2 regions of the Microbacterium sp. NPDC056003 genome follow, and region 2 is predicted to be linked to the other one. Evidence: predicted binding sites of a transcription regulator. Region 2 holds the regulator's gene; the other holds the start of a gene.
The links. Region 2 encodes LexA, which represses DNA repair genes until DNA is damaged. Its sites were predicted from a motif close to TCGAACANNTGTTCGA; they were not measured.
Positions count from the first base shown of each region.

Region 1: the regulator LexA is predicted to act here: its motif matches at 2,549-2,564, upstream of ACFC1W_RS05220 (intein-containing Rv2578c family radical SAM protein).

Region 1 is NZ_JBHJXQ010000001.1:1,136,516-1,142,180, reverse strand. It holds gene ACFC1W_RS05225 (alpha/beta fold hydrolase) at 1-414, shown strand, start outside; gene ACFC1W_RS05220 (intein-containing Rv2578c family radical SAM protein) at 411-2,540, opposite strand; gene ACFC1W_RS05215 (M15 family metallopeptidase) at 2,656-3,966, shown strand; gene ACFC1W_RS05210 (acyl-CoA dehydrogenase family protein) at 4,185-5,348, shown strand; gene ACFC1W_RS05205 (energy-coupling factor transporter transmembrane component T) at 5,551-5,665, opposite strand, start outside.
Region 2 is NZ_JBHJXQ010000003.1:30,229-35,893, forward strand. It holds gene hisH (imidazole glycerol phosphate synthase subunit HisH) at 1-155, opposite strand, end outside; gene hisB (imidazoleglycerol-phosphate dehydratase HisB) at 152-760, opposite strand; gene ACFC1W_RS12520 (histidinol-phosphate transaminase) at 757-1,842, opposite strand; gene ACFC1W_RS12525 (LysM peptidoglycan-binding domain-containing protein) at 1,958-2,344, opposite strand; gene lexA (transcriptional repressor LexA) at 2,617-3,297, shown strand; gene ACFC1W_RS12535 (hypothetical protein) at 3,355-4,785, shown strand; gene metE (5-methyltetrahydropteroyltriglutamate--homocysteine S-methyltransferase) at 4,782-5,665, opposite strand, start outside.

The sequences.
Region 1 (5,665 bases), on a different contig from region 2:
GTGGTGACCGTGGCGGCTCCGGCGGACGCCGACCTGTTGCTGCAGCAGTTCCAGGCGATGCTGCGCTTCGACGACCGCACCGCCGCCGCGTTGCGCGCGCACTTCGCCGAGCACTACTTCCCGGGGCATCGCGATCCGTTCGCACGGCTGTCGCCGGCGCGCCGGCCCCTGCCTCGCGGCGTGCGACTGCTCGCCGTCCACGACGAGGGCGACCGCGTCGTGCCGTTCGGCGAGCTCACGCGTATCACTGACGCCAACCCCGCAGCCGAGGTCGTCGAGACGCGCGGTCTCGGCCACAACCGCGTCCTGGAATCGGACGTGTTCCTCGACGCCGTGCTGGAGTTCGTCGCCGTGCCCGTGACCGTGCCGGAGCCTGCTCAGGCGGAGGCCGCGGCTCAGTTCTCCCGCCCCTAGAAAAGTCGCGGCTCGGCGACGGCCGCCGCAGACGCTCGCCCGCGCGAGGTCGTGACGATCCCCGACGCCCGGGCGTCCGCCCGAGCGGCGAGTCCCGAGACGGGGGTGCCCCGCGGGTGGTCGTCCTCGGCTCGGCCGTCGAGGCCGTGCACCCGCAGCAGGGGGCGCACGCGCTTCGCGAGCCAAGCGCGATACGCCTTCGGAGCGTTGGCGGACGCGCCGGGGTACAGCCCGAGATACGACGACACGAGTTCGGGATGCTGCTGCTCCAGCCACTGCATGAACCACTGCTTCGCGCCCGGCCTCAGGTGCAGCGCCCCGTAGACCACGCGGGTTGCGCCGGCCGCTTTGATGCGAGTGAGGGCGTCGTCGATCGCTGCGATCGAGTCGGTGAGATGGGGGATGATCGGCATGAGGAACACGGTCACGTGGAAGCCCGCCTCGGTCGCGGCGCGCACGGTCTCGAGCCGCGCGGCAGCGGTCGGCGTTCCGGGCTCGATGAGGTGCTGGAGGGCGTCGTCGAAGATCGCGATCGACATGGCGATCGATACCCGGACGGATGCCGCGGCCTCGCGCAGCAGCGGCAGGTCACGGCGCAGGAGCGTGCCCTTGGTGAGGATCGAGAACGGGGTTCCCGACTCGGTCAGCGCGCTCACGATGCCGGGCATCAGCTTGTAGCGGCCCTCGGCGCGCTGGTACGGGTCGGTGTTGGTGCCGAGCATGACCGGCTCGTGCGCCCAGGAGCCGCGGCGCAGTTCCTTCTCGAGCACCTCGGCGACGTTGATCTTGACGATGACCTGACTGTCGAAGTCGCGGCCTGCATCGAGCTCGAGGTACTCGTGTGTGCCGCGGGCGAAGCAGTTGTGGCTCACGACGCCGTTGGCGATGAAGTCCCCGGTCGACGTCGTGATGTCGACCATGTCGACGGTTTCGCCGAGGTCCTCGATCGACACGATCCGCAGTGGGGCATCCGACTTCACGGCAGCCCCGAGAAGTGCGAGCTTTCGCGTGATCGCCGGCTGGACGAGTTCGAAGAATCGTCGGCGCTCGGCGTGGCCGCCGCGGAGCCGCACGGACGTGACGCCGTTCGGTCGGATGGGCTCGATCGCGACGTCGAAGTCGTAGGCGACCAGCGCGTTGTGTATCGCCGCGATCATCTGAGGATCCTTGTTCGAGATGCGCAGAATCCCCTGGCTGCAACTCCCCTCCGCATCGAAGACGCCCGCCAGGAGGCCGCGGCGCCAGTCCGGCGACGGGTCTTGCGGCCACGACACCAGAGACGTGATGGCCTCATAGTCAGCGGCGCGCGACGTGAAGATCGCGTCCATCGCTCGACGGTTCGCGGTGGCTTCGGCGAAGACGCGAGTGTTCGTCGTCACTCCGCTCCTCGCGAGGTAGCGCCGCGATCGGTCCAGAGCCTCGGTGTCGGCGAGCGCCAATCGGAAGCGGTGGGCGATGTAGGTCCCACGGCCGTTGGTGCGCGGATACTCGCGCTTGAGCATCATGGCATCGCCGCGGATCATGCCCGTCAGATAGCCCGTGCGATACGCCGGGGACTCGGAGTGGTCGATGGCCGTCGGGCCCATGCCGAAACCCAGCAGCTTGTTGTTCGTCGTCAGGAACGGCCGCTGAGGCGAGCCGCTGGGCGCGGGCCGCACATACTTCCAGCCGCGCTCCGTCAGGAATCGGTGGTCAGCGCTCGCGATCAGCTCGGTGCCGTCCGCGAGCCGCACGCGGTGAGCGCGCTTCCGTGTAGACCACTTCGCAGAGACGGTCGCGGCGGTGTATCGCCGGTACGAGCCTTCTCGCTGGGTCCCGACGACCATGTCGCCGACCGCGAGGTCTCGCAGCGCTTTGCTTCGGCCGTCTGCCATAAGGATCATCGTCGACGGATCCAGGCAGTACACACAGGCATGACTGCATCCGCGATAGGGGTTCACGGTCCAGTCGAACGGCATCGCCGACGCGCCGGGAACGTGGTTGAGCGCGGTCTTGCAGAGGACCTCGTGGAACGTCACCCCGGCGAACTCGGGTGTGGTCACCGATTGGACGAGGCCGTTCAGGTGCTCGAGGCCGGGCAGGGCCGCGGCATCCGCCACTCCCAATTCCTGCCCCTGCCACCTCATCCATCAATGGGAACAGATGTTCGAGAGTATGTCAACAGCGCGCACCGCGCGATCGAACACCGCACAGCCGTGGTCGCGCCTCCCTGTGCCGGGCGCCGACTCGGGTGAGAATGGCATGGTGACGGCGCCCGGTTCGTCCGACTCCCCGGTTTCTCGTCGTGCCGCCAGAGAGCAGCGCGAAGAGGCTGCTCGGCGCGCCCGCAGGACGGCGCCCGAGGGACTCGGGGGATTCGTCCTTCCCGAAGACGAGGACGCGCCGCCCGTCGCGCGCGCGCCGGAAGCCAGTCCCTTCCTCCTGCCCGCCGAGGTCCGCGCGGCCGTCGCCCAGTACGGGTCGCCGGCCACACGCGCGACGTCGCGCTCGCGGGTCTCTGCCCAGCCGGGTGCGCTCCGGCGCAGTCGCCGGACCGAGCCGATGGTGCGCGAGAGCGCTCGACGAGCGGCGCGGGCCGAGCGACTGCTGACCGCCGACGGCGCCGAGGGTCCCCCGTCGCGGCATGTTCGTCCGCGGTTCGCGCGCGGCGGCGTCGCGCTGCTGATCGCGGTGGGCGGCGCCCTGCTTCTCGGGTCGACCGCAGCCGTGACGGCGCTCGTCTCGGGAGGCACGCCGGATGTCGCGGCCCAGGCGCAGCTGCTGTCCGACGCGCCACCGTCGGTCTCGGCCCTTCCGGTGCCGGTCGTGAAGCAGATGCAGGTCGCCGCGGACATCTGTGGCGTGCCCGAGGTCATGAGCGCCCTCGAGGCCCACGACGACGCCGGCGCGATCACGGCGGCGGGCGGTGCCGAGTCGTTCCGCTCCGCGGTCGCCGAGGGCCGGGCGAGGTGCGTCGACCTCGGAGATCCGACGCGCGTGTGGACCGTCGTCAACAAGGCGCGTCCCTACTCGCCCGTCGACTACCGCCCGACGGGACTCGTCATGCCCGACGGTGTGCGGAGCATCGAAGGCGGGGCACTCCGGTCGGACGCGGCATCCGCGCTCACTGCCATGGTCACCGCGGCGCGCGAAGCCGGCGTCGGCGAGATCGCGCTCGAGAGCGGCTTCCGCTCCTACTCGACGCAGCAGGGGAGCTACGGACGCCACGTCGATCAGCGGGGCCAGGACGGCGCCGATCTGGTGAGCGCGCGGCCGGGTCACAGCGAGCACCAGTCGGGCCTCGCCGGCGACGTCGTCGCCTGCGCGGGTGGCTGCGGCACGCTCGACGACCTGGCCGCGACGGCGCAAGGCGCGTGGATCGTCGAGCACGGGTGGGAGCACGGCTGGATCGTGCGGTACGTCGCGGGCGCGACCGGCGTCACCGGCTACTCGCCGGAGCCGTGGCACCTGCGGTACATCGGCCCCGAGCTCTCGCGGGCGTACCACGACGGTGGATGGACCTCGCTCGAAGAGTTCTTCGGGCTCGAGCCCGCCCCCGGCTACGTCGGCTGAGTCGCGTTCGACGCCGCTCGCGGGCACGGTGAAACGGCCGGTCCGGGCCGGTTTGAGGCATCCCACAAACAGCGGTACCCAGTTTCACGATCCTTAGGACGCGATCTCACAGACGCCCCGATCTCACCGCGCGTGGCCTTTATGATCGAGTCGAGCCACGGGTGAGCGGCACGACCGCGCGCCGACGACATGCTCGAAGACGAGAGGAAGGCGCACATATGGAGCGCAACATCTACGACGAGGACCACGACGCGTTCCGCGACGTCGTCAAGGAGTTCATCAAGCGCTACGCGTCCGACGAGAAGCGCAAGCAGTGGGATGCCGCGGGCGAGATCGACCGCGAGACCATGCTCGCCGCGGGCCAGTCCGGCATCATCGGGCTGTCGGTTCCGGAGGAGTTCGGCGGCGCGGGCATGCTGCAGGACTTCCGCTTCCGCTCGATCGTGCTCGAGGAGACGATCGGTGCGGGCCTCGGGTCGCTGGCCGGTGCGCTGGGCATCCAGGACGACCTCGCGATTCCCTACATCGTGCACATGGGCACCCAGGAGCAGAAGGAGAAGTGGCTCCCCGGCATGGCGACCGGCGAGATCCTCGGCGCCCTCGCGATGACCGAGCCGGGCGCGGGCAGCGACCTGCGCGGCATCAAGACCACCGCCAAGAAGGTCGACGGCGGCTACATCGTCAACGGTGCCAAGACGTTCATCTCGTCGGGCAAGACGGCCGACATCGTCGTGACGTTCGTCAAGACCGGCGAGGGCAACCGTCCCGACGCGTTCAGCCTCCTCATCCTCGAGGACGGCATGGAAGGCTTCGACCACAGCAAGAAGCTCGAGAAGATGGGCTTCCACGGCTGGGACACCGCCGAGCTCTCGTTCAGCGACGTGTTCGTGCCCGAAGCCAACCTCATCGGGGGCAAGGAAGGCCTCGGCTTCATCCAGCTCATGATGAATCTGCCCCTCGAGCGCCTGTCGATCGGTGTCGCGGCCGCTGCTGCCGGCGAGGCCGCCTTCAACTGGACGCGCGAGTATGTGCTCAGCCGCGAGGCCTTCGGCCAGCCGATCGCCGACTTCCAGAACACGCGCTTCAAGCTCGCCGACATGGCGACCACCGTCGATGTGATGTGGGCGTACAACGACCGCGCGATGATGCTCTACAAGGACCAGAAGCTCACGGCCGAGGAGGCCGCGAAGGTCAAGTTCTGGTCGACAGACCGCGAGTGGGAGCTGCTCGACATCGGCGTGCAGCTGCACGGAGGGTACGGCTACATCACCGAGTACCCGATCGCCCGTGCGTTCCTCGACGCCCGCGTGCACCGCATCTACGGCGGCACGAACGAGATCATGCGCGACCTCGTCAGCCGTCAGATCGTCGGCAAGCGCTGATCGCAGGCTGACGACGCGGTTCCGGATGCCGCGGCCCGGCCCCTCTCGAAGGGCTCGGGCCGCGGCATCCGTCGCCTGTGCCCTCTCACGTGGCTTCCCGGCCGGGTCGGGGCATCCGGATGCTCACCTGTCGCGAAGTGCCGCCCCGCTCGGCACTTCGTGACAGGTGAGCCGGGGAGGGATGGGATGCTGGGGCCCGGCGCTAGGCGAGGCCCCAGGGGAACAGGGCCCAGAACAGCCCGGCCGAGACCACCCAGAAGAGCACGACGAACACGGCGTCGCGGCTGCGGAACGGCACGAGGTGACGCTCGGTGCGG
Region 2 (5,665 bases):
CCGACGCCGGGCACCACGAGCCCGTCGGCCTCGAGGACGAGGTCGCGGTCGGACGTCAGGCGCGCGTCGGCACCGGCGGCGGCCAGCGCCTTGACGGCCGAGTGCACGTTGCCCGATCCGTAGTCGAGGACCGCGACCAGCGGCTGCGAGCTCACAGAGCGCCCTTGGTGCTGGGGATGCCTTCGACCAGCGGGTCGAGCGCCTTGGCCTGGCGGAAAGCACGGGCGAACGCCTTGTATTCCGCTTCGGCGATGTGATGGGGATCGCGGCCCGAGATCACGCGCACGTGCACCGTGAGGGCGGCGTTGAACGTGATCGCCTCGAACGTGTGACGCACGAGCGAGCCCGTGAAGTGGCCGCCGATGAGGTGGTGCTCGAAACCGACCGGTTCACCTTCGTGGACCAGGTAGGGGCGGCCGCTGATGTCGACCACCGCCTGCGCGAGGGCCTCGTCGAGAGGCACCAGCGCGTCGCCGTAGCGCGAGATGCCCGACTTGTCGCCGAGGGCCTCGCGGATCGCCTGCCCGAGCACGATCGAGATGTCTTCGACCGTGTGGTGCGCGTCGATCTCGGTGTCACCCGATGCGCGGACGGTGAGATCGGTCAGCGAGTGCTTCGCGAACGCCGTCAGCATGTGGTCGAAGAACGGCACCGTCGTGTCGATCCGGCTGCGGCCGGTGCCGTCGAGGTCGAGCTCGAGTTCGACGGTCGATTCGCTGGTGGAGCGTCGCAGGGACGCGGTACGCGGAGCGGCGCTCATGATGTCGATTCTACCGAGGCCAGTGCGTCGAGGAACGCGGTGGTCTCCTCTTCGGTGCCCGCGGTCACGCGCAAGTGGTGGGGGATCCCGACGTCGCGGATCAGTACGCCGCGATCGTAGAGCGCCTGCCACGTCGTCGCGGGGTCGGCCACTCCGCCGAACAGGACGAAGTTCGTCCACGTCTCGTGCGGCGTGTAGCCGAGCGCCTCGACGGTGGCGCTGATGCGATCGCGCTGCGCGACGATCTCGTCGACCATGCGCAGCATCGTGGGAGCGTGACGAAGAGCAGCGGATGCCGCGGCCTGCGTCAGCGCGCTCAGGTGATACGGCAGTCGCACCAGGCGCAGGGCGTCGATGAGAGTCGGGTCGGCGGCGAGGTATCCGACGCGCGCCCCGGCGAAGGCGAAGGCCTTGCTCATCGTGCGCGACACGACGAGCCGCTCCCGGCCGGGAAGGAGGGTGAGCGCCGACCGCTCCTCGCGCGGCGCGAACTCGAAGTACGCCTCGTCGACGACGACCACGCCCTCGGTCGCGTCGTAGACCGCCTCGATCACGTCGAGGCCGAGCGGAGTGCCGGTCGGGTTGTTGGGCGCGCACAGGAAGACGACGTCGGGCGCGGCATCCGCCACCTGCGCCGCCGCGTCCGCGGCGTCGACGCTGTAGTCGGGGGCACGGGTTCCGGCGACCCACGTCGCGCCGGTCCCGCGAGTGAGCAGCGGGTACATCGAGTAGGTCGGCGCGAACCCGAACGCGGTGCGGCCAGGTCCGGCGAAGGCCTGCAGGACGTGCTGCAGCACTTCATTGGAGCCGTTCGCGGCCCAGATCTGCTCGCTCGTCAGCCCGTGGCCGAGGTAGTCGGCGAAGCCCTCGCGCAGTGCCGTGAACTCGCGGTCGGGGTAGCGATTGACGTCCCGCAGCGCGAGTGCGATCGAGTCCATGATGTCGTCGGCCACGTCCTGCGGGACGGGATGCGTGTTCTCGTTGACGTTCAGCGCGACGGGCAGCGGCGCCTGCGGAGCGCCATAGGGCGTCATTCCGCGGAGGTCGTCGCGCAAGGGCAGGTCTTCGAGACGTGGACTCACCCCTCCCATGCTACGGGGGCGGTACCGCCCACCCGCCGCGTGTGTCGGCGCGAGACGGCTCGGCATGCGGGGCTCGGCGCCGCCCGCTGCCGCGAGCCGCACCGCCGGACCGAGGTCAGCGGCTCGAGTCGTACTCGGCCGGGATCGCCAGACTCTGCCCGGCTTCGAGCGAGACGCCCTCGAGCGCGTTGAGGCGGACGATCGCGTCGATCACGTCGCGGGGGTCTGCCTCGGGGGCCACGGTCTCGGCGATGGACCACAGCGTGTCGCCGAAGGAGACGGTGACGGTGGAGAACGACTGCGCCGGTGTGCCCGCGTCGCGGCTGGCGAGAGCACTGCCGCCCGAGATCATCGCGAGACTGATCGCGACGACGGCGGGGATCGCAGCGAGCGTCGCGAGCACGCGACGACCGCGGAGCGTGAGGCGCAGGCGCGTGGAACGTGCGGGGCGCGTGAAGGCGGAACCCGGGAAAGCGGGCGACGTGATGCCGATGGTGCTCATGTTCTGCTCCTCCTGCTGGGGAGAGATTCGCACCCGCCGCTCGGCCGGGAGCAGAGGATGCGAATCTCTGTACCGAAGTTATCTTCGATGTTCTACGATGTCAAGGGGCCGATCCGGGTGCGATCTCTCGAACGCGACACGCGGTCGCGGTGTTCCCTTCGAGCGTCGGATCCGGATACGGTTTCGATACGAGAACCCCACCACGGGCCTCCGACATTCGAAGACCGCTGCACTTCCGGAGCCCCTCCGGGGCGGCGAGACAGGAGCCGGACATGAGCGACGCCACCGGGCGCGAGAGGCCGCAGACGCGACGCCGCAAGAGCCTCAGCGACAAGCAGCTCGCGATCCTCGAGGTCATCCAGCGCTCGATCGCGCGCCACGGCTACCCGCCGAGCATGCGCGAGATCGGCGACGCGGTCGGGCTGAAGTCGCTCTCGAGCGTGACGCACCAGCTCAACCAGCTCGAGCTGAGCGGCTACCTGCGACGCGACGCGGGCAAGACGCGCGCGATGGAAGTGCTCATCGACCTGCCGGGCGCCTCCACCGAGAACCCCGACGACGCAGCCCCCGCGGTGGGCGACGCAGCGCTCGTGCCCCTCGTCGGCCGGATCGCGGCCGGCGTCCCGATCACGGCCGAGCAGCAGGTCGAGGAGATCTTCCCGCTCCCCCGCCAGCTGGTGGGCAAGGGCGACCTGTTCATGCTGAAGGTGTCGGGCGACTCGATGATCGACGCCGCCATCTGCGACGGAGACTGGGTCGTCGTGCGCTCACAGGCCACAGCCGACAACGGCGAGATCGTCGCCGCGATGCTCGACGGCGAGGCGACGGTGAAGACGTTCCGCCAGCGCGACGGGCACACGTGGCTGTTGCCGCGCAACTCGGCCTTCGAGCCGATCCTGGGCGACGAGGCCGTGGTGCTCGGCAAGGTCGTGGCGGTCCTCCGCGCCGTCTGATCACCCCCGGCGGGTGAAACTCCGGCGCGATGAGCCGGCGTCCGCCACAATGGCGGCATGAGCGACATCGACACCGCTGACGCGCACACGCTCGAAGCACGCATCCGCGAGCTCGAACGGGAGAACGCACGGCTCGCGGCCGAGAGCGCCGCCGCAACGCCGGCCCCTTCCGGCGGACGATGGCGGGCCTGGGTCTCTGCGCTGTGCATCGTCATCGCCGCCATCCTCGTCCCGGTGTCGATCGTGACGGCGTGGGCGCGGGTCCAGCTGGTCGAGGAGGACGCGTTCGTCGCGACCCTTGCTCCGCTCGTCGACGACCGCGCCGTGCAGGCGATGGTCATCGACGAGGCGATGGAGGCGATCAACGACCAGGTCGACTTCCAGACCCTGACGGCCAACGTGTTCGACGGCATCGCCGACCTGGGGCTCCCGCCCCGGGCCGCCCAGGCCCTCGGCCTGCTCGAGGCCCCGGCGGCGAGCGGCCTCGAGAATCTGGTCAACGAGGCGGTCACCCGCGTCGTGGAGTCCGATGCGTTCTCCGACGTGTGGGCCACCGCGACCCGCGCCGCCCATCGCGCCCTCACCACGGCGGCGACGTCGGACGGCGGGGGCCTTGTCGTGCGCACCGATGAAGGTGTCGGCATCCAGCTCGGCGCCGTCGTCGACGCCGTCAAACAGCGTCTGGTCGACCGGGGCGTGAGCGCCGCACAGCTCATCCCCGAGATCGACAGGGTCGTCATCGTAGGCAAGGGAGACAACCTCGCCGCCATCCGCACCGGCTACGCCCTCGCGACGTCACTCGGCTGGTGGCTCCCGGTCCTCACCATCCTTCTCTTCGGGCTCGGAATCGCCCTGGCCCGTCGGCGCAGCCTCGCCGTGCTCGGCACGGGACTCGCCATCGCGATCGGCGCCGGCGCGCTCGCGATCGGTCTCTCGGTCGGCGACACCGTGATGGGCACGGTGGCCTCCGACCTCGGCCTCTCCCCCGACGGGCTCGGCGTGATCTACGCGCAGGTCGTCGGCGCGATGACGCAGACGGCGATCGTGCTGAGCGTCCTCGGCGTGTTCGTCGCGCTGCTCGGCTGGGCGATGGGCCGCTCCGCCGCCGCGCAGGGCGCCCGCAGTGCGGTCCGCTCCGTCAACTCCTCGGCCCGCCGGCAGCTCGCCGCCCGTGGGCTCGACACCCGCGGCTTCGGCGCCTGGCTCGCACGCTCACGTGTGCTCGTGCGCACGATCATCGCCGTCCTCGCCGTGCTGTGGCTCTTCGCCCTGCGGCCGCTGTCGTTCGGCGACGTCGTGCTCGTGATCGTGGTCGCGTTCGCCGTCGCGTGGATCCTCGAGCTGCTGCAGCGCCGCGACGAGGAGCACCCCGACGACGGCGACATCGTGGTCGAGAGCGACATCATCGAGCCCGAGCCGGTGAGCACGGATGCCGCGGCCGAGGTGGCCGCGGCATCCGATCCGCTCTCGCAGGACGCGAAGAACTAGACCGCCGCACCCACCTTCGCGCGGATCGTGCGCGTCGCCTCGATGATGTTGCGCAGCGACTCGACGGTCTCGTCGTAGCCGCGGGTCTTCAGACCGCAGTCGGGGTTCACCCACACCTGCCGCAGCGGCAGCTCGGTCGCGGCGCGGTCGAGCAGCTCGGCGACCTCGGCGGGCGACGGGACGCGCGGAGAGTGGATGTCGTAGACGCCCGGGCCGACGCCGTGCGTGAAGCCCGACTCCGCGATGTCGCCGATCACCTCGCCGCGGCTGCGCGCGGCCTCGATCGACGTCACGTCCGCGTCGAGCGCGGCGATCGCGTCGATGACGACGTCGAATTCCGAGTAGCAGAGGTGCGTGTGCACCTGGGTGGCCACGGCCGCTCCCGCTGTCGACAGTCGGAACGAGCCGACCGACCACTCGAGGTACGCCGGCTGATCGGCCTTCTTCAGCGGCAGCAGCTCGCGCAGCGCCGGCTCGTCGACCTGGATCACGCCGATGCCGGCGGCTTCGAGGTCGGCGATCTCGTCGCGCAGCGCCAGGGCCACCTGGTTGGCGGTGTCGGCGAGCGGCTGGTCGTCGCGCACGAACGACCACGCCAGGATCGTGACCGGCCCTGTCAGCATGCCCTTCATCGGCTTGTCGGTGAGCGACTGGGCGAACGTCGACCAGGCCACCGTGATCGGCGCGGGCCGTGACACGTCGCCCCACAGGATCGACGGACGTGTCGCCCGCGAGCCGTACGACTGAACCCAGCCGTTCTGCGTCACGTCGAACCCGTCGAGGTTCTCTGCGAAGTACTGCACCATGTCGTTGCGCTCGGCCTCGCCGTGCACCAGCACGTCGAGCCCGAGGTCCTCCTGCAGCGTCACGACCCGGGCGA